DNA from 4 places in the Azospirillum fermentarium genome. Region 3 is predicted to be linked to each of the others. Evidence: riboswitches for the same ligand, from Rfam matches in the RefSeq annotation. Region 3 holds a riboswitch; each other region holds the start of a gene.
The links. Region 3 has a riboswitch for thiamine pyrophosphate ahead of thiC (phosphomethylpyrimidine synthase ThiC). Riboswitches for the same ligand answer to the same signal wherever they lie in the genome.
Positions count from the first base shown of each region.

Region 1 (5,410 bases), 1.7 Mb from region 3:
GGCAGCACCCGGTCGCACAGGTCGGTGAAGGGGGTGGTGTATTGCGGCGGGTTGCTGCCGGGCACGGCGGCGTAATCGGCGGAGAACAGCCGGTCCATGCCGATCTCCCCCCGGTCCACGGCTGTCTCGAACAGGGCGCCGACGGCGGCGGCGGTATCGCGGGCGATGGCGGTCAGTTCGGCATCCCGCGCCAGCGCCTCGGCCATCAGCGGCTGAAGCCGGGCCAGGAAGGGCGGGGGCAGGGGATCGAAGCGCACATGCACCATGTCGCCGTCCACCCCCACCACCGCACCCGTGGCGGGGCCGAGGTTCTGGATGTCCAGGCGGAGCGGCTGGCCGGCGGACGGCGCGGGCGTCATGTCGCGCACCTGGCACCCGCCGGTGGAGATGTTGTCCAGCCGCCCGCGGAACGGCGTGCCGCCCGCGTCCCCGGTGCAGGTCAGGTCCACGGCCACCCGTTCCTCCCGCCGCCGGTTGCCCAGATGGGTGCCGCGCAGCGAGGCGGTGACCCGCCGCCGGATGCCGTAGATCTGCTTGACGATGACGGACGCGTTTTCCCACAGTTCCCCCGCCTTGGCGGTGGCGTGGCCGGCGGACGCCGCCACCTCCTCGATGCTGCCGTGCATGCGGCGCATGGTGTCGGCCATGGTGTCGGCGTGGCCGGCAATGGTGCGGGTGACCTCCGCCTGTTCGGCGACGGAGACGGTCACGTTGCCGATGTCGGTCGCCACCGCGTCCACCTGGGTGCCCACCTCGTGGATGATGGCGGCAGTGTCGCGGATGAACCCCTGCATGGTTTCGATTTGGGTGCGGATGTCGCTGGTGGCGTTGTTGGTCTGGTCGGCCAGCGTCTTCACCTCGTTCGCCACCACGGCGAATCCCCGGCCGGCGTCACCCGCCCGTGCCGCCTCGATGGAGGCGTTGAGGGCCAACAGGCGGGTTTCCTTGGCGATCCGTTCGATCAGGGTGACGACGGACCCGATGCGTTCCGACGCGGTGGTCAGGGCCACCGCACTTTCCTGCGCCTGCGCCGACCGTTGCGACGCGCCGCGGGACGACTGGGCCGCGTGCTCCACACGCCGGGCGATGCCGTCCACCGACTCCGACAGGCCCCGCGCGCTGTCGGCCACGCTGTCGGCCAGGCTGGTGGTGTCCTGGGACGCGGCGGTGACCTGGGCGCCCAGGCTGGACACGGTGTTGGACGCGGCCAGCACCTCGTCCGCCGCCGCCTCCATCACGGTGGCGTTGCGGCGGACCAGATCGACGGCCCCGCCCAGTTCGCGTTCGAAGCTGTCGGCGAATTCCCGCATCTCCGCCTCGGAATCGCTGGCGGAGTTGATGCGGATGTAGCTGGACAGCGCCGCTTCCGCCTCCATCAGCACGGTGCGGATCAACAGGGCGGCATCCTCGGCGGCCTGGGGTTTGCGGCTGGTCAGGATGATGTCGCGCACCAGCGATTCCAGCATGAAGGCATAGCCCGCCATGTACTGGGCCGGCGTCAGCCCCACCCGCTGGTGCACCCGCCCCACGGTGCGGATGCGCTGGGCGTACCCGTCGCCGAACCCGCCGGTGAAAAAATCCCGCCACAGGGCGTGGTGGGCGCGCCGCGCCTGCTCCACCCGCGACGGGTCGGGGAACAGCGGGGCGGTGGCAGGGTTCTGCGTGACGAAACGGTAGAAATCCCCCAACGCCTTGTCGATGGCCGGGTCCAGGGGGCGCGCCATGCCGGCCAGCCGCCGTTCCGCATCGCCGTCGATGCGCCACAGGGCGCGGTCGATGGGCGGCGTGTCGTCCAGCGCCGGGGAGGGGGCGGACGGACGGGGGGCGGCGAGGGTGGCGGCCATGACGTTTCCTTCCCAATGCGGCGCTTCGATCCCATCATCGTCGGTTGCAGGGGCGCGCCGTCGCTTTGCATTGGAACGGTATGATCGGTGTCTCACCCAACGGTGGCGAGCAGCGTATTGTCGCACGAGACCGGACCTTCCGCCCGTCTTGACAGGCGGGGGCGGGGTTGCGACAGTTCACATTCGAACGGCTGGGGTGCCCCGCCGGTGGCATGATCGTGTGCGTGCCGGGCCGGGGCTGAGAGAAGACCCATCGAACCTGATCTGGATCATGCCAGCGAAGGGAGCCGGAAGCCCGCACCCCGCCCGCACCCCCATGGGCCGGCCCGTGCCGGGGTTCCCCCCGTCGCCTGAGGCGAAGAGGGAGTGGAGCGCGTGGCGATGCGGCGGATGTCCTGTGTGTCGGCCCTTTTTGCGGCCTTGGTTGCGGGTCCGGCGGCGGCGGAAAGCCTGCCGGTGCTGGTGCCGCTGACCGGATTCCTGTCGCTGGAGGGCACCAGCCAGCGCAACGGCGCGGTGCTGGCGGTGAAGGAGGCCCCCGCCTCCCTGTCGGTGACGGCGGAGGTGGTGGACACCGGCACCTCGCCCGAGGCGGCGGCGACGGCGCTGGAACGCGCCCTGTCCCGCGGCACGCCGCCGGCGGTGGCGGCCAGCATGCTGGGCACGCAGATGCTGGCGATGCTGCCGCTGGCCCAGGATTACAAGGTGCCGCTGGTCACCGTGTCGGGCACGGCTTCGATCACCGAGCGCGGCAACCCGTGGGTGTTCCGCTTCTTCCCCGGCGACGCGGTGACCAAGAGCGCCCATGCCCGCTATGTGGTGGAGGAACTGCACAAGACCCGCCCGGCGCTGATCTACCAGACCACCGCCTATGGCCAGAGCGGCAAGGCCCATCTGGAACCGGCGTTCGCAACGCTGGGCGCGCCGCTGGTGTTCGCCGAGGGGGTGGACCCGGCGGCCAAGGATCTGCTGCCCGTGCTGACCAAGGCGCTGGAGGCGAAACCGGACGTGCTGGTGCTGCACCTGCATTCCGCGCCCACCGCGCTGATGGTGCGCACCGCGGCGGCGGCGGGGGTGAGCCTGCCCATCGTCGCCGGCTCGGCCATGCACCAGCCCAGCACCGCGGCCCTGCTGGAGCCGGCGGAGTTGAAGGGCGTGTGCGCGGAAACCGCGGCGTCCCCCGTCTCCGGCGGCACCCCGGCCATGGAGGCGTTCACCGCCGCCTACCGCGCCGCCTTCAACGCCGAACCCGACGCCTTTGCCGTCGGGCAGTACGACGGCATGCGCATGGTGCTGGACGCCATGGGCAAGGGCGCCAAAACGCCCGAGCAGGTGCGCGCCGCGCTGGCCTCGGGGACGTACGAGGGGCTGGCCATGACCTACCGCTCGGACGGCACCGGCAACATGGCCCATTCGGCGGCCATCGTCTGCTACGACGGGGCATCGCGGGTGCCGGCGGTGGTCAAGCGGTACGATGGAGCGGTGAATGGGGCTGTGAAGTAGAAAGGCGATGCTGGCGCAGCTTGTCCTGAACGGTGCGGCGCTGGGGGCCGCCTATGCCCTGGTGGCGCTGGGCTTCGTGCTGGTGCTGAACGCCGCCGGTGCGGTCAACTTCGCCCATGGCGATCTGGTGATGGCCGGGGGGATGCTGGGCGCCGTGCTGGGGCCGATGGCGGCGGATGCCGTCGGGCCGGTGCCGGGGGCGGTTCTGCTGCCGCTGGTGCTGCTGCTCATGGCCGGGCTTGGGGTGCTGGTGGCGGCGGTGGCGTACCTGCCGCTGCGGCGCAAGCCGCCGGTGGCGGTGTTCGTCACCACCATCGCCGTGGGCATCATGCTGCAGAACGGCGCCAACACCCTGCTCGGCGGGGAGCCGAGGGCGGCCCCGCCGCTGCTGTCGGGGGGAACCGTCACCCTGTGGGGCGGGGTCACCGCACCGGAACAGTCGCTGGCGGTGATCGCCGCCGCCGCGGTGCTGATCGCGCTGCAGGTCTGGGTGTTCGGCCACACCCACACGGGCCGGCGGCTGCGGGCGGCGGCGCAGGATCCCGACATGGCGCGGGCCTGCGGCATTCCGGTGACGCGGATGGTGCTCGCCACCTTCGCCATCGGCTCGGCGTACGCCGGGGCGGCGGGGCTGTTGCTGGCGAACCAGTATTTCGTCACGCCCCACGCCGGGGGGGATCTGATCCTCAAAGCCTACATCGCCGTGACGGTGGGGGGCTGGGGATCGGTGCCGGGGGCGGTGCTGGGCGCGCTGCTCATCGCGGGGTTCGAGGTGGGGGTGTCGGCGGCGCTGTCGTACCCGGTGGCCCAGGGGGCGCTGTACCTGACGCTGCTGCTGATGCTGGTGCTGCGCCCGCAGGGGCTGTTGGGGGAGGCGGCGCGGCGCCGTGCGTGATTTCCGGCTTGCATCATCACCGGTGGTTCTGACGCTGGGGGCCTTGGTGCTGCTGGCCTATGCCCTGTTCGGCGCCTCGCCCTATGGGCTGCGGGTGCTGACGGTGGCGGGGGTGTACGCGCTGGCGGCCATGGGCTTCCAGATCGTGTTCGGGGCCGGGGGGGCGCTGTCGTTGGCCCAGGGCGCGTTCTTCGGGCTGGGGGCCTATGTCACCGGCATTCTGGGGACGGCGGCGGGGCTGGGCTTTGCCGTGACGTTTCCGCTGTCGCTGCTGGTGCCGCTGGTGGTGGCGGTGGCGGTGGGACTGCCGGTGCTGCGGCTGGAATCCCATTACTTCGCCCTGGCGACGCTGGGCATTGCGCAGGTTCTGTTGCTGCTGGCGGTCAACCTGCCGGACCTGACCGGCGGGGCCAACGGCATCGCGGGGGTGCCCGGCGTGGTGTTGGGCGTGTGGGCGGCGGGCGATCCGGTGCCGCGCGGGCTGCCGCTGGCCGCCCTGGTGTGGGGGCTGGTGGCGGTGGGCGGCATGGTGGCCGCGCGGCTCTTGTCCGGGCGGTGGGGGCGGGCGCTGGCGCTGGTGCGCGACGACCCGCTGACCGCGGCCACGCTGGGGCTGGACGTGGGGCGGCTGCGGCTGGGGGCCTTTGCCGTCAGCGCGGTCTATGGCGGGGCCGCCGGGGCGCTGGCCGCCCACACCCAGCGGGTGGTGTCGCCCGAGGTGCTGGAGTTTCCCGTCATGGTGTCGGTGCTGACCATCACCATCGTGGGGGGCGCCATGGCCGGCGGGCGCGGGCGGGTGGCCGGGGCGGTGATCGGGGCGGTGCTGCTGCTGCACGTGCCGGAGTGGTTCCGCTTTCTCGAACGCAGCTACCTTATTGTGTATGGCGCCGCCCTGCTGCTGGTGACGGTGCTGGCGCCCCATGGGCTGATGGGGGTGGTGGAGCGGCTGTTCCCCCCCCACCCCCGCGCCATCCCCCCGGCACGGGAGCCGGCGGCCCATCTCCACGCCGCGCGCGCCGGGCCGGTGCTGGCGGTGGAGGGGCTGCGGAAATCCTTCGGCGGGGTGGTGGCGGTGGACGGGGTGTCCTTCACCGCCGCGGCGGGGGAGGTGGTGGGGATCATCGGCCCCAACGGCTCGGGCAAAACCACGCTCATCAACCTCGTCAGC
Region 1 is NZ_JAOQNH010000001.1:1,868,139-1,873,548, forward strand. Features, by position in the region: gene M2352_RS08970 (methyl-accepting chemotaxis protein) at 1-1,844, opposite strand, end outside; TPP riboswitch at 2,027-2,147, shown strand; gene M2352_RS08975 (ABC transporter substrate-binding protein) at 2,235-3,347, shown strand; gene M2352_RS08980 (branched-chain amino acid ABC transporter permease) at 3,355-4,242, shown strand; gene M2352_RS08985 (branched-chain amino acid ABC transporter ATP-binding protein/permease) at 4,235-5,410, shown strand, end outside.
Region 1: linked by a shared signal. The riboswitch ahead of M2352_RS08975 (ABC transporter substrate-binding protein) and the one ahead of thiC (phosphomethylpyrimidine synthase ThiC) in region 3 are both predicted to bind thiamine pyrophosphate.

Region 2 (5,410 bases), 170 kb from region 3:
CGGTGTTGAGCAGCACCGCCGAGCACCCCAGTTCCATGGCCAGGGCGGCATCCGACGCGGTGCCGATGCCGGCGTCGAGGATCACCGGCACCGGGCTGCGGGCGCAGATGACCTCGATGGCGTGGGGATTCTGGATACCGAGGCCGGAGCCGATGGGAGCGCCCAGCGGCATCACCGCCGCCGCCCCGGCGTCGGCCAGCTTGCGGCAGGTCACCGGATCGTCGTTGCAATAGGGCAGCACAGTAAAGCCGTCGGCCACCAGGGTTTCGGTGGCGCGCAACAGCTCCTCCACGTCGGGATAGAGCAGTTCGCTGTCGCCGATCACCTCCAGCTTGACCCACTCGGTGCCCAGCGCCTCCCGCGCCAATTGGGCGGTCAGCACGGCGTCGCGGGCGGTCAGGCATCCGGCGGTGTTGGGCAGGAACAGCAGCCGGTCTCCCAGCGCGTCCACCAGGCTTTCCGCGTAGCCGTCCAGGCTGATGCGGCGGATGGAGGCGGTGACCACCTCCGCTCCCCCGGCCTCCAGCGCGTTCAGCATCACGGTGCGGCTGGGATAGCCGGCGGTGCCGAGGAACAGGCGCGACGTCAGCCGCCGTCCCCCGATGACAAGGGCGTCGTCGGTCATGAGCAACTCTCCGAGGTGTGGGAAGGGATGATCAGCCGCCCTGGAAGGCGCGCACGATGTCCACCGTGTCACCGGGGGCCAGCGGGGTTTCCCCCCAGCGGCCCCGCGGTACCACGGCGCCGTTCAGCGCCACGGCCACGCCGCGGGCCCCGGCCTCCAGGCCATGGGCGTGGGCCAGGGCGGCGACGGTCAGCCCCGCCGGGCACGGCTGGGGCTGACCGTTCACGCGGATGAAAGCGGCGGCGGTCATGCGGCACGCGCGGGGTGAAAACGGGACAGGGCGAAGGGGGTGGCCACGGCCGGCATCTCCCCCTCCAGGATCAGGGCGGCGATGGCCTGTGCCGTGATGGGGGTCAGCAGGATGCCGTTGCGGTGGTGACCGGTGGCATAGACCAGCCCGTCCAGCGGACCCGTGCCGAGGATCGGCGCGTCGTCCCGCGCGGTGGGGCGGAAGCCCACCCACGTCTCCTCCAGCGGCAGGTCGGCGATGCCGGGCAGCGCCCGCCACGCCCCCTCCAGCAGGGCCATCACCCCGCCGGCGGTCAGGCGTTCGTCAAACCCCGCCTCTTCCGTCGTGGCGCCGATGATCAGGCGCCCGTCGCGGCGGGGAATGAGGTAGGTGCCGGGGGTCCACACCACATGGGACAGGAGCGGGGCGGCGGCGCTCATGCGCACCGCCGCCATCTGCCCCTTGACCGGACGCACCGGGGGGCGGCCGGCGTCCGTCAAGCCCGGAAGATCCCGCGACCACGCCCCCGCGGCCAGGACCACCACATCGGCCGTTACGGCGGTATCCCCCACCGTTACGCCTGTAACACGCCCGTCCGTGTGGTTCAGACGGGCGACCGGCACGCCCGCCGACACCATGACCCCGGCGTTCACGCAGGCGCTGTGCAGGCCCGCCACCAACCGGCGGCTGTCAACCTGATGGTCTTCGTGACAAAAGATAGCACCGCCGATGCCGGGAGCAAGGAAAGGTTCACGATGCCGCACCTCGCTCCCCGGCAGCCATTCCACCGGCAGCCCCAGCCCCTTCTGAAAATCATAGAGGAACCGCACCCGCCCCAGATCGTCGGCGGTGCGGGCGATGACCATGGTGCCCTCGGTCCGCAGTTCCGGGTCGATGCCACCGGCGGCGTGCAGGTCGGCGGCAAAGCCGGGCCACAGCGCCTGACTGGCGCGGGCCAGGGGAACCAGCGCCTCCTCCCCCGGTTCGGATTCGACGCAGGCCGCCAGCATCCCGCCCGCGGCGTTGCTGGCCCCGCCGCCGACGGGGCCACGGTCGAACACCGACACCCGGCAGCCGGCCCGCGCCAGCGTCCAGGCGATGGACAGGCCGATCACCCCGGCGCCGACGACGGCGACGGACGGGTGGGAGGAAACGGAGAACGGACGGATGGCGGACGTGGGTGCGTCCATTGCGGTGGCTCCCTTCGCTGGCATTATCCAGACAGGTTCGATGGGTATGATCTCAGCCGCACGGACGGAACCGGGCGGCACCCCAGCCTATGGTCGGGCCGGATGGTGAACCCGCGTCCGCACCTTTGCAAGAAAAATCCTCAACCTTCCATGGCGCTGCATTACCGCAGCCCATCCCGCAAAGGCGTGATGCCCCCGCCGTGCTGGCCCGGTGCGGGCGCGGCTGGTATGGTGCCCGCCGCCCCGTTTCCCCCTTGTCTTCTTCCCCGGAAAGCCCACCCATGATCCCCTGCCCCTGCGGCTCCGGCCTTGACCTTGCGGGCTGCTGCGGCCCGTTCATCGCCGGCACCGCCGACGCCCCCACCGCCGAGGCGGTGATGCGCGCCCGCTACACCGCCTTCACCCAGGGCAACCTGGATTACGTGGAGTGCACCCACGCCCCCGAGATCGCCGCCGAGTTCAACCGCCCCGAGGCCGAGCGCGCCGCCGCCGAGGTGGAGTGGGACAGCGTGGAGATCACCGGCGGGGCGGAAGCCGGCGACGGCACGGCCACCGTGGATTTCACCCTGCGGTTCCGTCGGAACGGCGAGGACATGGTGCAGCGGGAACGCGCCCATTTCCGCCACGACGGGGGCCGCTGGCTGTACGTGCGCGGCGACCTGAACCCCAAGGCGCCGCCGCGCCAGGTGGTGAAGGTGGGCCGCAACGATCCCTGCCCCTGCGGGTCGGGGAAGAAGCACAAGAAGTGCTGCGGCGCCTGACCCGGTATCCGGCACCATGGCGATGGAGCACCGTTTCCACTGCACCGCCTGCGGCAAATGCTGCCACGGCTGGCTGCCCCTGACGGTGGACGAGGCCGTCGCCCACGCCGGTGATTTTCCCCTGGCGATGATCTGGGCGCCGGTGCGCAAGGGGGCCAGGTCCTTCGCGCTCGCCGCGCGCCTGGGCGCCACCGTGCGCCTGGACCGGCGGCAGGAGGTGGCGGTGCTGCTGATGCCCACCGTCTACATCCCGCCGGACATGCCGTGCCCGTTGCTGTCCGCCGACGGGCTGTTGTGCTCGGTCCACGATGCCAAGCCGCTGCGCTGCCGCACCATGCCCTTCTACCCCTATCAGGAGGAGGGGGAGCAGCGCCCGTACCTGACCCCGCGGGCGGGCTGGGCCTGCGACACGTCGGACGCGGCCCCGGTGGTGTACCGGGACAAGACGATCGTGGAGAAGGGTGATTTCACCCGCGAGCGTGCCGCCCTGGTGCAGCAGGCCCCGGCCCTGCGCGCCTATGCCGACATGATGGTGAAGGCCAGCCCGTCGCTGGTGGCGCTGCTGGCGAAGGCATCGCTGAACCCCATGGGCGGCAAGGTGCCGGTCAGCTTTTCGTCGTTCCTCAGCCTGTCGCGCACCATCGACACCCGCGCCTTCGCGGAACGGCAGATCCCGGTGCTGACGGATCACGCCGCCCGCACCGAAGGCAAACCGGAATGGGCCGAGTACCACGCTCATTACACACGCTTCGCCGCCGAGATGGAACGGTTCCGGCGGTAGACGCAAAAAAGGGCGGGGGGCGCCCGTCACGGCGCCCCCCGCCCCTTCATCCTGCGGATTACATGCAGGTGGCCTGGGCGGTCATCAGGATCTCGATGCCCTTGGCGTGCTTCTGGGTGGCGGCGGCGGCCTCTTCGGCCTTGCCGGCGGCCATGGCGCCGTTCACGGCCTTCATCGCGTCGATGGCGGCGGTGCGGTCGGCGCCGCTCAGCTTGGTGGACGCGCACTGGCACGACTTGACGGTCGGCTCCGACTTGTCGGTGGCGGTGCACAGCGCTTCGAAATCATCGGCAAAGGCCAGGGCCGGAACCGCCGCAACGGCGAAAGCAGCGACAAAAGCAATCTTCAGGGAGCGCATGGATATCTCCATTAATTTTGTGTGGACACCTTGTGCGCCTTGAAATCAAACCGCCTCAATTCAAATTTTTGATATTATTGTTTTCAAGAACAATATTCTCATAAAAAAATGTGGATTGTTTGTCCGCAACCGAGAGCGGGGTACCAACCACAGGGTACCGCAGCTTCATTCCCGATGATTTCAGTAGGATAGAAGCCCTTCTTTTGGAAAATTTGCCATTATAGATTTTCCCACCACGCTTTGTGGACAATCGGCCGCCCTCTTTCCCCGAGCATGGAGACGAAACGGATGCGGCGATTCGGAAAAACCCTCCGTATGGTGCCGCATGGGATCTGGATAATGAGGGTTATGGCAAAATCCCTCATTATGATCCCCGCATCGGGTTCCAAAGTGAGGGTTTTCATGAACCGCAACAGCCTTTGCCCAGCGGTTCGGACGCGGCTGCCCCGCCTTCCGATGGAAATCCTGAGTACGGACGGGCGGAAGCCGTGGGTGTTCGGCAGCGGCCCCGACATTCCCGAAGCCTGAAACCAGGGCGCCTGAAACGAAAAAGCGCCCCCCGTGCGGGAGGCGCTCTTCGTTCTTCCGGTTGGCCGGGAGACAGAGGCTTTGATTAGAAGCCCATGTCGTCCATGCCGCCCATGCCGCCGGGCATGGCGGGCGGGGCCTTCTTTTCCGGCTTTTCGGCGATCATCGCTTCGGTGGTGATCAGCAGGCCCGACACCGAGGCGGCGTCCTGGAGGGCGGTGCGGACGACCTTCACCGGATCGATGATGCCGGCGGCCACCAGATCGCAGTACTCGGACTTCTGGGCGTCGAAGCCGAAGTTCGGGTTGTTCTGGTCGATCAGCTTGCCGACGATGATCGAGCCGTCTTCACCGGCGTTGTAGGCGATCTGACGGATCGGCGACTGCAGGGCGCGGCGCACGATGTCGATGCCGACGCGCTGTTCGTCGTTGATCGGCTTCAGGGCGTCGAGAGCCTTGGAGGCGTACAGCAGCGCGGTGCCGCCACCGGCGACGATGCCTTCTTCCACCGCGGCGCGGGTGGCGTGCATGGCGTCGTCAACGCGGTCCTTGCGTTCCTTCACCTCGATCTCGGTCGCACCGCCGACGCGGATGACCGCGACGCCGCCGGCCAGCTTGGCCAGACGTTCCTGCAGCTTTTCACGGTCGTAGTCCGAGGAGGTTTCCTCGACCTGCGCACGGATCTGGCCGCAACGGGCTTCGATGTCTTCCTTCGAACCGGCGCCGTCCACGACGGTGGTGGTCTCCTTGGAGATCACGACCTTCTTGGCGGTGCCCAGCATGTCGATGGTGACGTTTTCGAGCTTGATGCCCAGGTCTTCGGAGATGACCTGGCCGCCGGTCAGGATGGCCATGTCTTCCAGCATCGCCTTGCGGCGGTCGCCGAAGCCCGGAGCCTTCACCGCCGCGACCTTCAGGCCGCCGCGCAGCTTGTTGACC
Region 2 is NZ_JAOQNH010000001.1:305,555-310,964, forward strand. Features, by position in the region: gene thiG (thiazole synthase) at 1-625, opposite strand, end outside; gene thiS (sulfur carrier protein ThiS) at 657-875, opposite strand; gene thiO (glycine oxidase ThiO) at 872-2,044, opposite strand; TPP riboswitch at 2,037-2,139, opposite strand; gene M2352_RS01535 (YchJ family protein) at 2,326-2,805, shown strand; gene M2352_RS01540 (YkgJ family cysteine cluster protein) at 2,822-3,586, shown strand; gene M2352_RS01545 (hypothetical protein) at 3,645-3,944, opposite strand; gene groL (chaperonin GroEL) at 4,558-5,410, opposite strand, start outside.
Region 2: linked by a shared signal. The riboswitch ahead of thiO (glycine oxidase ThiO) and the one ahead of thiC (phosphomethylpyrimidine synthase ThiC) in region 3 are both predicted to bind thiamine pyrophosphate.

Region 3 (5,410 bases):
ATGAATCCCCTCGCGGCGCTTCTTCTCCTGCCGATCGTGGAAATCGTCGGCTTCGTCATGATGGGCGACTGGCTGGGGCTGTGGCCCACGCTGGGGCTGCTGGCGCTGGGGGTGGTGGCCGGATCGGTGCTGATCCGGGTCCAGGGGCTGTCCACCCTGCGCCGGGTGCAGGAATCGGCGCAGCGGGGGGAAATGCCCATGGGCGCCCTGTTCGATGGATTCTGCACGGTGATCGGCGGGGTTCTGCTGATCATTCCGGGGTTCTTCAGCGACGTGCTGGCGCTGCTGCTGATCATCGGGCCGGTGCGGCGCACGCTGGGCCGCTGGATGTTCGGGCGGATGCAGACCGCGGGCGGGGTGTGGATGGCGGGCGGGCGGAGCGCGGGCGCCTACGAGGGGGCAGGATTCGGTGATGAGCCCCGCCGGCCCACCCACCGCCCCGATCCCGGCGTGATCGACGGTGATTTCCGCGAGGTGGACCCGGCCCCCGATCCCGCCATGCCCCGGCTGGACGAGTCGCGCTGGCGCCCCGCCCCGCCGAAACGGGACGGGGACGCCTGACGGTTCATCGGCGCACGTCTCATCCGCGCACGTCGCGCAGGAAGCTGTCCACCTCGGCGGACAGGGTGCGCACCTGACCCGACAGGGATTGCGCGGCGCTGAGCACGCCCGCGGCGGTCTGGCCGGTGGTGCGGGCGGTCTGGGCCACGCCGCCGACCGTGCGCGACACCGCCTGGGTGCCGTGGGCGGCGGATTGCACCGCGCTGGCGATGTCGCGGGTGGCGGCGTTCTGCTCGCCCACCGCGGCGGTCACCCCGGCGGCGATGCCGTTGATCTCGCGGATGGTGGTGCCGATGGTCTGGATGGCCTCCACCGCTTCGCGCGTGACCGACTGCATGGCCGCGATCTGGCTGGAGATGTCGTCGGTGGCCTTGGCGGTCTGGCTGGCCAGGTTCTTCACCTCCGACGCCACGACGGCGAAGCCCTTGCCGGCCTCCCCCGCCCGCGCCGCCTCGATGGTGGCGTTCAGCGCCAGAAGGTTGGTCTGGCTGGCGATGGAGTTGATGAGCTGCACCACCTCGCCGATGCGTTCGGCGCTGGCCTGCAGGCCCTGCACCGTGACGTTGGTGCGCTCGGCGCTGGACACCGCGTCGTTGGCGATGGCGGCGGAGTGGTGAACCTTGGCCGCGATCTCTTCGATGGAGCCGGCAAGCTGGGCCGCGGCGGTGGACACCGACTTCACATTGTCCAGGATGGCGTCGGTGTCGGTGGCCGCACTGTGGGACTGGGCCGAGGCATCCTCGGCCACGCGGGCCATGGAGCCGGCGGATTCCGCCATGCCCTGGCTCGCCTGGGCGATGGCACCGACCAGGGTGCTGACCTTGGCCTGGAAACGGTCGGCCAGATCGACCAGGGCGCGCTTCTTGTCGGCCTCCGCCCGTTCGGCCTGGGTCGCCTGTTCGGCGTGCAGCCGCCCGATGGCTTCGGCGTTGTCGCGGAACACGCGCACCGCCCGCGCCATGGTGCCGATCTCGTCCCGCCGTTCGGTGGCCGGCACCTGGGCCTGGGTATCGCCCCCGGCGATGCGGTCCATGGTGCCGGCCATGGCGCGCAGGGGCCGGGCCACCATCACCCCGATCACCCCGTTCAGCAGCAGCACCAGACCCACCAGCACCGCGGCGGACACGGCGAGCTGGTGTTTCACCTGATCGGTGATGGCCGCCTTCTGCCCGTTCATGCCCCACGCCACGGCCAGCGCGCCCGACGCCTTGTCGCCGCGGTTGTTCAGCACCGGTACCGCCACCACCACGTGGTCGCCCACGGTGCGGACCTGCGGCTTCAGGCTGCCCAGCGCCGCGGTGATCATGTCTTCCTGCCGGCCCAGGTCGAAGGCGGGGTGGGCGGGGTTGCGGTAATCGGTGATGGTCCCGTCCTTGGCGTGGACCGCGCGCAGCGACGCCAGCTCCACCGCGTCGGATTTGGCGAGCGGGATGAATTCCGCCTCCACCGCGTTGCCGTCGCGGCCCACCACGCCGACGCGCACGGCGTTGGCCAGCATCTCCGTCTTGACCTTCGCGTCGTTGGTGGCGACCCGCACCGCTTCGGCCATCTGCATGTTGGCCGAGAGGCCGACGATCAGGGCGAAGCCCACCACCACCGCCGCCATGAAGCAGACGGTCACCTTGCGTCCAATGGTCCAGAAGCCGCTTCGTATATCTGATTGTTTGTCAGCAAAGCCGTTCATCTCGTCCCTTCCCGCAACCTTTTAACCCTGTATTAACCACCGGAATACACACGCCGAACCGTTGCCGCCCTGATGAGGCAGCACCGTTCTTCGACCGTATATTTAAATTTTATGATTCTTGTTTTGACGGACTGACCGCCGTCTTGATGATTGAGGCACTCAATCGAATCGCTTTTCAAGCGTATTTTCGCCCCCTATGCGCCCTCATGCCGCATTCGCAAAAAACGGTCCGAATCGGGCTTCGGACGATTTCTTTTGACAAGTTTGCCGGGAATGGCAAACCATCGCCCCGTTCCAGGGGGGTCCCGTTAGGGGGCTGAGATATCACCGGCCACGGCTTTTGGTTGCTGGCGACGTGATGACCCTTCGAACCTGATTCGGTTCATACCGGCGAAGGGAGGAACGGGGCGCACCCCCATGGCGGGGCTTTGTGCGGCCCGACAGACCGCATCCCAGCACCAGTATGGCACCGGATCTCCCACCCACACCGCGTGAGGAGACCATCCCGTGCCCCAAGACCTGACACCCGTCATCCCCCCCGCCCGCACCGTGTCCGCCGGCCCCATCGCCGGATCGCGCAAGGTGTATGCGTCGTGCGCCGCCCACCCGGACATGCGGGTGCCGCTGCGCGCCATCGACGTGGGCGGCGGTGAACCGTGCGTCATGCAATACGACAGCTCCGGCCCCTACACCGACCCGGACCTGGATATCGACACCGCCCGCGGCCTGCCCCATCTGCGGGCGCGGTGGATCCGGGACCGCAACGATGTGGAGGTCACCGCCGCCGGCACGCTGCGCGGGCTGGCCGGGCGGGCGGTGACCCAGATGGCCTATGCCCGCGCCGGCATCGTCACGCCGGAGATGGAATACATCGCCGTGCGCGAGAACCTGGGCCGGCTGACCGCCCCGGCCACCCGGTTCGACGGCGAACCCTTCGGCACGCCGCTGCCCGACCTCATCACGCCGGAATTCGTGCGGGCGGAGGTGGCGGCGGGCCGGGCCATCATCCCCGCCAACATCAACCACCCGGAAAGCGAGCCGATGATCATCGGCCGCAGCTTCCTGACCAAGATCAACGCCAACATCGGCAATTCCGCCGTCGTCTCGTCCATCGACGAAGAGGTGGAAAAGATGGTGTGGTCCATCCGCTGGGGGGCGGACACGGTGATGGACCTGTCCACCGGGCGCGACATCACCGAGACCCGCGGGTGGATTCTGCGCAATTCCCCCGTGCCCATCGGCACCGTCCCCGTGTATCAGGCGCTGGAGCGGGTCAACGGCAAGGCCGAAGACCTGACGTGGGAGGTGTTCCGCGACGTGCTGATCGAACAGGCGGAGCAGGGCGTTGACTACTTCACCATCCACGCCGGGCTGCGGCTGGCCCACATCCCGCTGACCGCCCGGCGGGTGACGGGGATCGTGTCGCGCGGCGGCTCGATCCTGGCGAAATGGTGCCTGTCCCACCACCGGGAGAATTTCCTCTACGACCGCTTCGCCGAGATCTGCGAGATCTGCCGCACGTACGACGTGGCGCTGTCGCTGGGCGACGGCCTGCGTCCCGGATCGCTGGCCGACGCCAACGACGCCGCCCAGTTCGCCGAGCTGGAGACGCTGGGCGAGTTGACGAAAATCGCCTGGGACCGCGACGTCCAGGTGATGATCGAGGGGCCGGGCCACGTGCCGCTGCACAAGATCAAGGAGAACGTGGAGCTGCAGCAGCGGCTGTGCCACGACGCGCCGTTCTACACCCTGGGGCCGATCGTGACCGACGTGGCCCCCGGCTACGACCACATCACCAGCGCCATCGGCGCGGCGATGATCGGGTGGTTCGGCACCGCCATGCTCTGTTACGTCACGCCCAAGGAGCATCTGGGCCTGCCCGACCGCGACGACGTGAAGGCCGGGGTCATCGCCTACAAGATCGCCGCCCACGCCGCCGACGTGGCCAAGGGGCACCCGGCGGCGCGGCTGCACGACGACGCCATGTCGCGGGCGCGCTTCTCCTTCCGGTGGAAGGATCAGTTCGCGCTGGCGCTGGACCCCGACACCGCCCAGGCGTTCCATGACGAGACGCTGCCGGCGGAAGGGGCCAAGACCGCCCATTTCTGCTCCATGTGCGGGCCGAAGTTCTGCTCCATGAAGATCTCGCAGGAGGTGCGCGACATCGCGGCGGACGAAGGCATGGAGGAGATGTCCCGCCGCTTCCGCGAGGGCGGCGGGGCCATCTACACCCCCGTCTAAGCCGGGGCGAAGGCGCCGTGGAACCCCAGCGGCAGGGGCGCGTCCAGCCACGCCTGCGCCACCGGGCCGGCGGACAGCCGGGCGGCGTCGAACAGCGCAAGGCCGGTGCGGGAGCGGTCCGCCGTCTCCCCCACCGCCAGCACGGTGCCCAGCAGCCAGCCGTCGCCCTCGGCTTGGCTGCCGGGGCGGGGGACGAAGACCATCTCTTCGGCGATGATGCCGGGGGGATGGTCGTACCGGTCCACCGCCCCGGTTTCCATGTCCCGCCGCACCACGGCCCCCAGCCACGGGCCGGTGCCGTCCACCCGCCGTTCCAGATGGAACAGCGCGCGGTTGCGCCGGCCCACCATCCGCGGGTCAACGCGGGGGAATTCCGCCAGACCGGCGCTCAGCGGTTCCACCGCCGTGCGCCCGTCGGGGTGAAGGGTGATGAGGGTGATGCGCGGCGGGGCCGAGTCCGCCCGTTCCCCCCGCATCACCAGCCGCAGTGTCCGGTCCACCAGCCCGGCGTCGGGGGCTAGGCAGAAATCGCAGCGGATGGTGCCGTCCGCCTCCTCCCACGCGTTGCCGAAGTGGAAGCCGAAGCCGGCGGGCAGTTCCCACCGCCGCACCACCGCCAGCGTGTCCTTGTCCACCGCCACCGCCCGCAGCGGCGCGTCGGGCTGCCAGCGGTGGGCGTCGAGGAACGGCACCGTGCCCCAGCGGGCCGGGTCGATGGTGTAGGGGGCCAGCAGGAACAGGATGTGCCGTTCGGTCACCGCCATGTCGTGCAGCATCCCTGGATGGCGCTCAGGGATCTCGGCGCAGCGTTTCAGGGCGCCGTCGGCCCCCACCCGCCACACGAACAGGCGCCCGCTGGGGTAATCGACGCCGAAGTTCCACACCGTGCCGTCCGGGTCGGTCTTGGGGTGGGCGGAAAAGGGC
Region 3 is NZ_JAOQNH010000001.1:139,875-145,284, reverse strand. Features, by position in the region: gene M2352_RS00725 (FxsA family protein) at 1-561, shown strand; gene M2352_RS00720 (methyl-accepting chemotaxis protein) at 581-2,182, opposite strand; TPP riboswitch at 2,532-2,661, shown strand; gene thiC (phosphomethylpyrimidine synthase ThiC) at 2,753-4,486, shown strand; gene M2352_RS00710 (carotenoid oxygenase family protein) at 4,483-5,410, opposite strand, start outside.

Region 4 (5,410 bases), 2.4 Mb from region 3:
GGCACCGTCACCGCCGGGTTCGCCCGGCAGCGGTACGGAACGCAGCACCTGACCTTCGGGGTTCAGCCCCTGCCCTGGCTGGAGGTGGTGGCCCGCTCCACCCTGTCGCCCAGCCTGTTCGGGCTGAACGAACCGGGCCTGGATGTGAAATTGCGCCTGTGGGACGAGGGGGAATGGTGGCCGGCGCTCGCCATCGGTGCGCGGGACGTCAGCGGCATCGGCTATGACCTGCGGGAACGGGGGCGGCTGGCGTCGGAATATCTGGTGGCGACACGGCGCTGGTGGGATCTGGATCTGACGGCGGGCCTGGGATGGGGCCGGCTGGGCGAAGGGCCGGGCATCGCCAATCCCCTGCCCGGCCGGCTGCGGCGGGACCGCCCGCTGCAGGGGCCCGGCAGCCGCGGCCCGCCCGGCTGGTTCACCGGACGCCGCATCGGTCTGTTCGCCGGGGTGGAATGGCGCACGCCGCTGGACGGGGTGTCGCTCAAACTCGACCTGCCCGGCAGCCGCTTCGCCTATGAACGCAGCGTCGATCCCACCTACCCCGCCGGGCCGCCGTGGGGCGTGGCGGTGGCGTGGAAGCCGGCGGGCTGGGCCGACCTGTCGCTGGGGTGGCAGCAGGGCTATGCCGGGGTGCGCCTGTCGCTCACCCCCGGTCCGGCGGATCTGGCGGAGGAGGGACGCATGCGCACGCCCCCGCCCCTGTCCTGGCCGGTGCCCCGCGCCCCCGCGGCCATGCCCCGCGACGACCTGCTGGCGGTGGCCGAAGCCGAAGGGCTGCCGGCCCGCGCCGCGGTTCTGGACGACGCCCACGCGGTGCTGTGGCTGGACCCGGCGGGCCAGGACGGCCCCGCCGCCCGCCCGGTGGGCCGCGCCGCCCGGCTGCTGGCGGAGGCCGCCGCGCCGGGGGTGGACTCCCTGACCGTGGTCACCGGATCGGGCGGGCTGACCGGTGCATCCTACAGCCTGCCCCGCGCCCAGGTGGAGCGGGCCATGGCCCGCCGCGGCAGCCCCGAGGAGATTGCCCGGACCACCGGGGTGACCGGCACCCCGCCGGTTCCGCCCGCGTCCTGGTCGTGGCGGATCATGCCGGTGCTGACCATCACCTCCGACCAGAGCCTGTTCGAAGCCGGCGTACCCTATGCCGGGCGCACGGTGACCGAAGCCGGGATGACGGCGGAGCCGGTGCGCGGGGTAGTCCTCGACGCCACCGCCCGCATCACGCCCGCGTCCACGCTGGGGGCTCTCGACCTCAGCGCCCTGCCGGTGGAACGGCCCGTGCGCAGCGACGTGGCGCTCTACGACGCGGTGCCGGTGCGTGCCGGGCGGCTGATGCTGTCGTGGCTGTCCACCCCTGCGGACGGCTGGCACGCCCGCCTGTCCGCCGGCTGGATGGAGGAGATGTTCGCCGGCGCCGGGGCCGAGGCGCTGTGGAAACCGGTTCAGGCCCGGTGGGCCATCGGCCTGGACCTGAACCGCGTGTGGAAACGCGAGCCCGCCGCCGGGCTGGCGGTGCAGCGGGGCAGCGGCCGCATCACCGGGCATCTGGCCGCGTATCTGGAGTCCGGCGACGGCATGAGCACCGCCACCCTGCGCGCCGGGCGCTATCTGGGCCGCGACCGGGGCGCCACGCTGGACCTGTCGCACCGCTTCGACAACGGGATTGCGGTGGGGGCCCATGTCACCTGGACCGACGGGCCGCACACCGGCGGCAACGCGCTGGCCGCCGCTTACGGCCTGTCGGAGGGACGCATCGACCATGGGCTGCGGCTGACGGTTCCGCTGGGCGCCATGGGGCTGGGCATGGCCGACGGCCTGGCGGCGGGCGGCGCCGCCGTCACCACCCGCAGCATCGGACGCGATGCCGGCCAGCGCCTGGAGCTGCCGTGGACGCTGCACGGGCGGGTGAACGCCGCCGGTTTCGGCCCCGTGGCGGGAAGCTGGGGGCGGCTGATGGATTAGGCGGGCAGCCCCAGGGGAATCGGGTGAAGGGTTTATGAGGTGATGAGACTGGCCAGGAAGTCGTCGTCCCAAGCAGCGAGCTTCCGGCGGATGCGCAGGGAGTCCTTGCCCGGTGCTCTTCGGAGCAGGTTATGGGCCATGTGCTTGATGGTGGTGAAGTTGGCGGGGGCGTGCTCGGTACGGATGCGGCATTCGTCGTCACGGAAGATCATGTCCATGACCCAGTGCAGGCTGTTTTCCACCGCCCAATGGCTGCGAATGATCGGCCCCAGTTGGGCAGCCAGGAGCACCAGGGAAGCGATGTAGAAGCGGGTTTCGACCTCGGATTTGTCGCCGATGTCGCGCCGGCTTTCGACCATGACGACGCTGTTCAGCCCCGGCCAATTGTGGCGCTCCTGTAGCCAGGCGACGTCGTGAATGACCGTGGTGGTGCGCGTTTCGATGCGGCCATGGTCGCCGTCAACCGTCTGGTGCCGGCTGATCGTGGTGTCCGGGAAGCCGCGCTCTTTCTGTTCGATCACGAACAGTTCGACGTCCTCGCGCAGGCTGCCCTGGTTGCCCTTGAGAGCCAGAAGGTAGTCGGCCTTCTTGGCAAGGATAGCCGTGGCGATGCCGCGCTGGCAGCCCATCGCGTCGATGGTGACGATGGCACCTTCGATGCTCAGCATTTCCAGCAGCTTGGGAATGGCGACGATCTCGTTCGCCTTCGCGGCGACCTGGACCTGCCCGAGCACCAGCCGTTGCCGGGCGGCGAAGGCGGAAACCATGTGGATGGCCCCCTTGCCGGCGCTCTTGTGGTGCGACCGCCGCACCGTCTTGCCGTCGATGGCGATGACCTCGGCGGGGGCGCCGGTCAGGGCGGCAACCCAGGCGACGAAGCAGCGCTGGAAGTGCTCGGCGACCAGCGTGGCGAAGATGTCGCCCAGTTGGTCATGCGACGGAGTTCCGTGGGCAAAGGCCCGGAACCGCTGCAAAAACGCCAGCTTCTTAGTCCCAAAGCGGGCGATCTCGACAAAGCTCTCCGCTCCCGCCAACACCGCCAGCAGACACAGCAACAGCACCTCGTCCAACGGGTAGATCACCTTACCGCGTTGCCGAGGGTCCGGCAGCGCACGAAAATGATCCAGAAAAACAATCGTCTCACCCAGCGCCCCGGTCGCGTCCATCATGCCCGCCAGTGTCGATGCCAAGGCACGGCATCGATTCAGAACTCCGACCCGTTGTCACGCACTCCTTCACCCGATTGCCCTGGGCAGACCCCCTTGCCGTTCCCGGCCCGCCGCGCCATAGTCTCTGCCTCAATCACTGGGGGGAGCCGGCTGGCGGCTGAGAGGTCTCCGCACCCCTGCGGAGGCGACCCCTGGAACCTGATCCGGTTCATACCGGCGTAGGGATCAGTGAGCCATGCATGATGTCCTGCGGGCTGGGCCGTCGGTCCCGGCCCCCCTCGGCCTATCCATCGCCCGGGCACGGCTGACCCGCGGCGGCGCCCGCCTGTTCGACGGGCTGGGCCTGAGCCTGGAGCCGGCGGCCATCACCAGCCTGCTGGGGCCGAGCGGGGTGGGAAAGACCACGCTGCTGCGGCTGCTGGCCGGGCTCGACACCCCCGAACCGCCCACCGCCATCGAAACCTCCGACGGCACCCCGCTGGCCGGACGGGTGGCCTATATGGCGCAGCAGGATCTGCTGCTGCCGTGGCTGGCGCTGCTGGACAACGTGACGCTGGGCGCCCGGCTGCGGGGAGAGGCGCTGACCGCCACCGTCCGCAGCCGCGCCCGCGGGCTGCTGGCCGCCGTCGGGCTGGCGGGGCGGGAGCGGGACCGGCCCGCGGCCCTGTCGGGCGGCGAGCGGCAGCGGGTGGCGCTGGCCCGCACGCTGATGGAGGACCGGCCCGTGGTGCTGATGGACGAGCCGTTCTCGGCGCTCGACGCCATCACCCGCCTGCGGCTTCAGGATCTGGCCGGCACCATGCTGGCCGGACGCACCGTCCTTCTTGTCACGCACGACCCGCTGGAGGCGTTGCGCCTGTCCCACCGGGTCCATGTGATGAGCGGGCGCCCCGCCGCCATCGGCCCGGCGCTGGAACCGCCCGGCCCCCCGCCCCGCGATCCCGCCACGGTGATGGCTCTGCACGCCGAGGTGCTGCGGAGGCTGGCGGCATGATCCGCATCATCCGCGGGGCCGTCACCGCCGCCGTGCTGCTGGCGCTGTGGCAGGGGGTGGTGTGGCTGACCGACGTTCCCCGCTTCATCCTGCCCGGCCCCGGACGGGTGGCCGAGGCCCTGTGGACCCAGGCCCCGCTGCTGGCCCATCACGCCCTGTGGACGCTGGCCGAAATCGTGGCCGGGCTGGGGCTGGGGGTGGCGCTGGGGGGGGCGTCGGCGCTGCTGCTGTCGGGGTTCCGCCCGGCACGGCGCTGGCTGCTGCCGCTGCTGGTGGTCAGCCAGGCCATCCCGGTGTTTGCCCTGGCGCCGCTGTTGGTGCTGTGGCTGGGGTACGGCATGGCGTCGAAGATCGCCATGGCGACGCTGATCATCTATTTCCCCGTCACCACCGCCCTGTTCGACGGGCTGCGGCGCACCGATCCCGGCTGGGTCGATCTGGCCCGCACCATGGGTGCGGCCCCCGCCGCCGTTCTGTGGCGGGTGCGGCTGCCGGCGGCGCTGCCGGCGCTGGCGTCCGGCGTGCGGGTGGCGGCGGCGGTGGCCCCCATCGGTGCGGTGATCGGCGAATGGGTGGGGTCGTCGGCGGGGCTGGGATACCTGATGCTGCACGCCAACGCCCGCATGCAGACCGACGTGATGTTCGCCGCCCTGACAATTCTGGCGGTGTTCGCCATCGCCCTTTACGCCGGGGTGGACGCGCTGCTGCGCCGTGCCCTGCCCTGGCAGCCCGATGAAGCAACCCTCAACGAGGAACCCACACGATGAAGCATGTGATGGCCGCGGTGGTGCTGGCCGCCGGTCTGTGCGCGGCGGTGCCCGCGGCGGCGGCGGACAAGCTGACGCTGATCCTGGACTGGTTCGTCAACCCCGACCATGCCCCGCTGGTGGTGGCCAAGGAGCTTGGCTTCTTCACCGACGAAGGGCTCGACGTGGAACTGGTGGCCCCCGCCGATCCCAACGACCCGCCCAAGCTGGTGGCCGCCGGCCAAGCCGACGTGGCGGTCAGCTACCAGCCGCAGCTTCAGGTGCAGGTGGGCCAGGGGCTGCCGCTGGTGCGCATCGCCACGCTGGTGTCCACGCCGCTGAACTCCGTCGTCGTCCTGGCCGACGGGCCGGTCAAGAGCGTGAAGGATCTGAAGGGCCGCAAGGTCGGCTTCTCGGTCGGCGGGTTCGAGGATGCCGTGCTGGGCGCCATGCTGGAAAAGAACGGCCTGTCGCTGAAGGACGTGTCGCTGGTCAACGTGAACTTCAGCCTGTCGCCGTCGATCCTGTCGGGTCAGGTG
Region 4 is NZ_JAOQNH010000001.1:2,583,099-2,588,508, forward strand. Features, by position in the region: gene M2352_RS12150 (YjbH domain-containing protein) at 1-1,962, shown strand, start outside; gene M2352_RS12155 (ISAs1 family transposase) at 1,995-3,128, opposite strand; TPP riboswitch at 3,261-3,374, shown strand; gene M2352_RS12160 (ABC transporter ATP-binding protein) at 3,367-4,125, shown strand; gene M2352_RS12165 (ABC transporter permease) at 4,122-4,892, shown strand; gene M2352_RS12170 (ABC transporter substrate-binding protein) at 4,889-5,410, shown strand, end outside.
Region 4: linked by a shared signal. The riboswitch ahead of M2352_RS12160 (ABC transporter ATP-binding protein) and the one ahead of thiC (phosphomethylpyrimidine synthase ThiC) in region 3 are both predicted to bind thiamine pyrophosphate.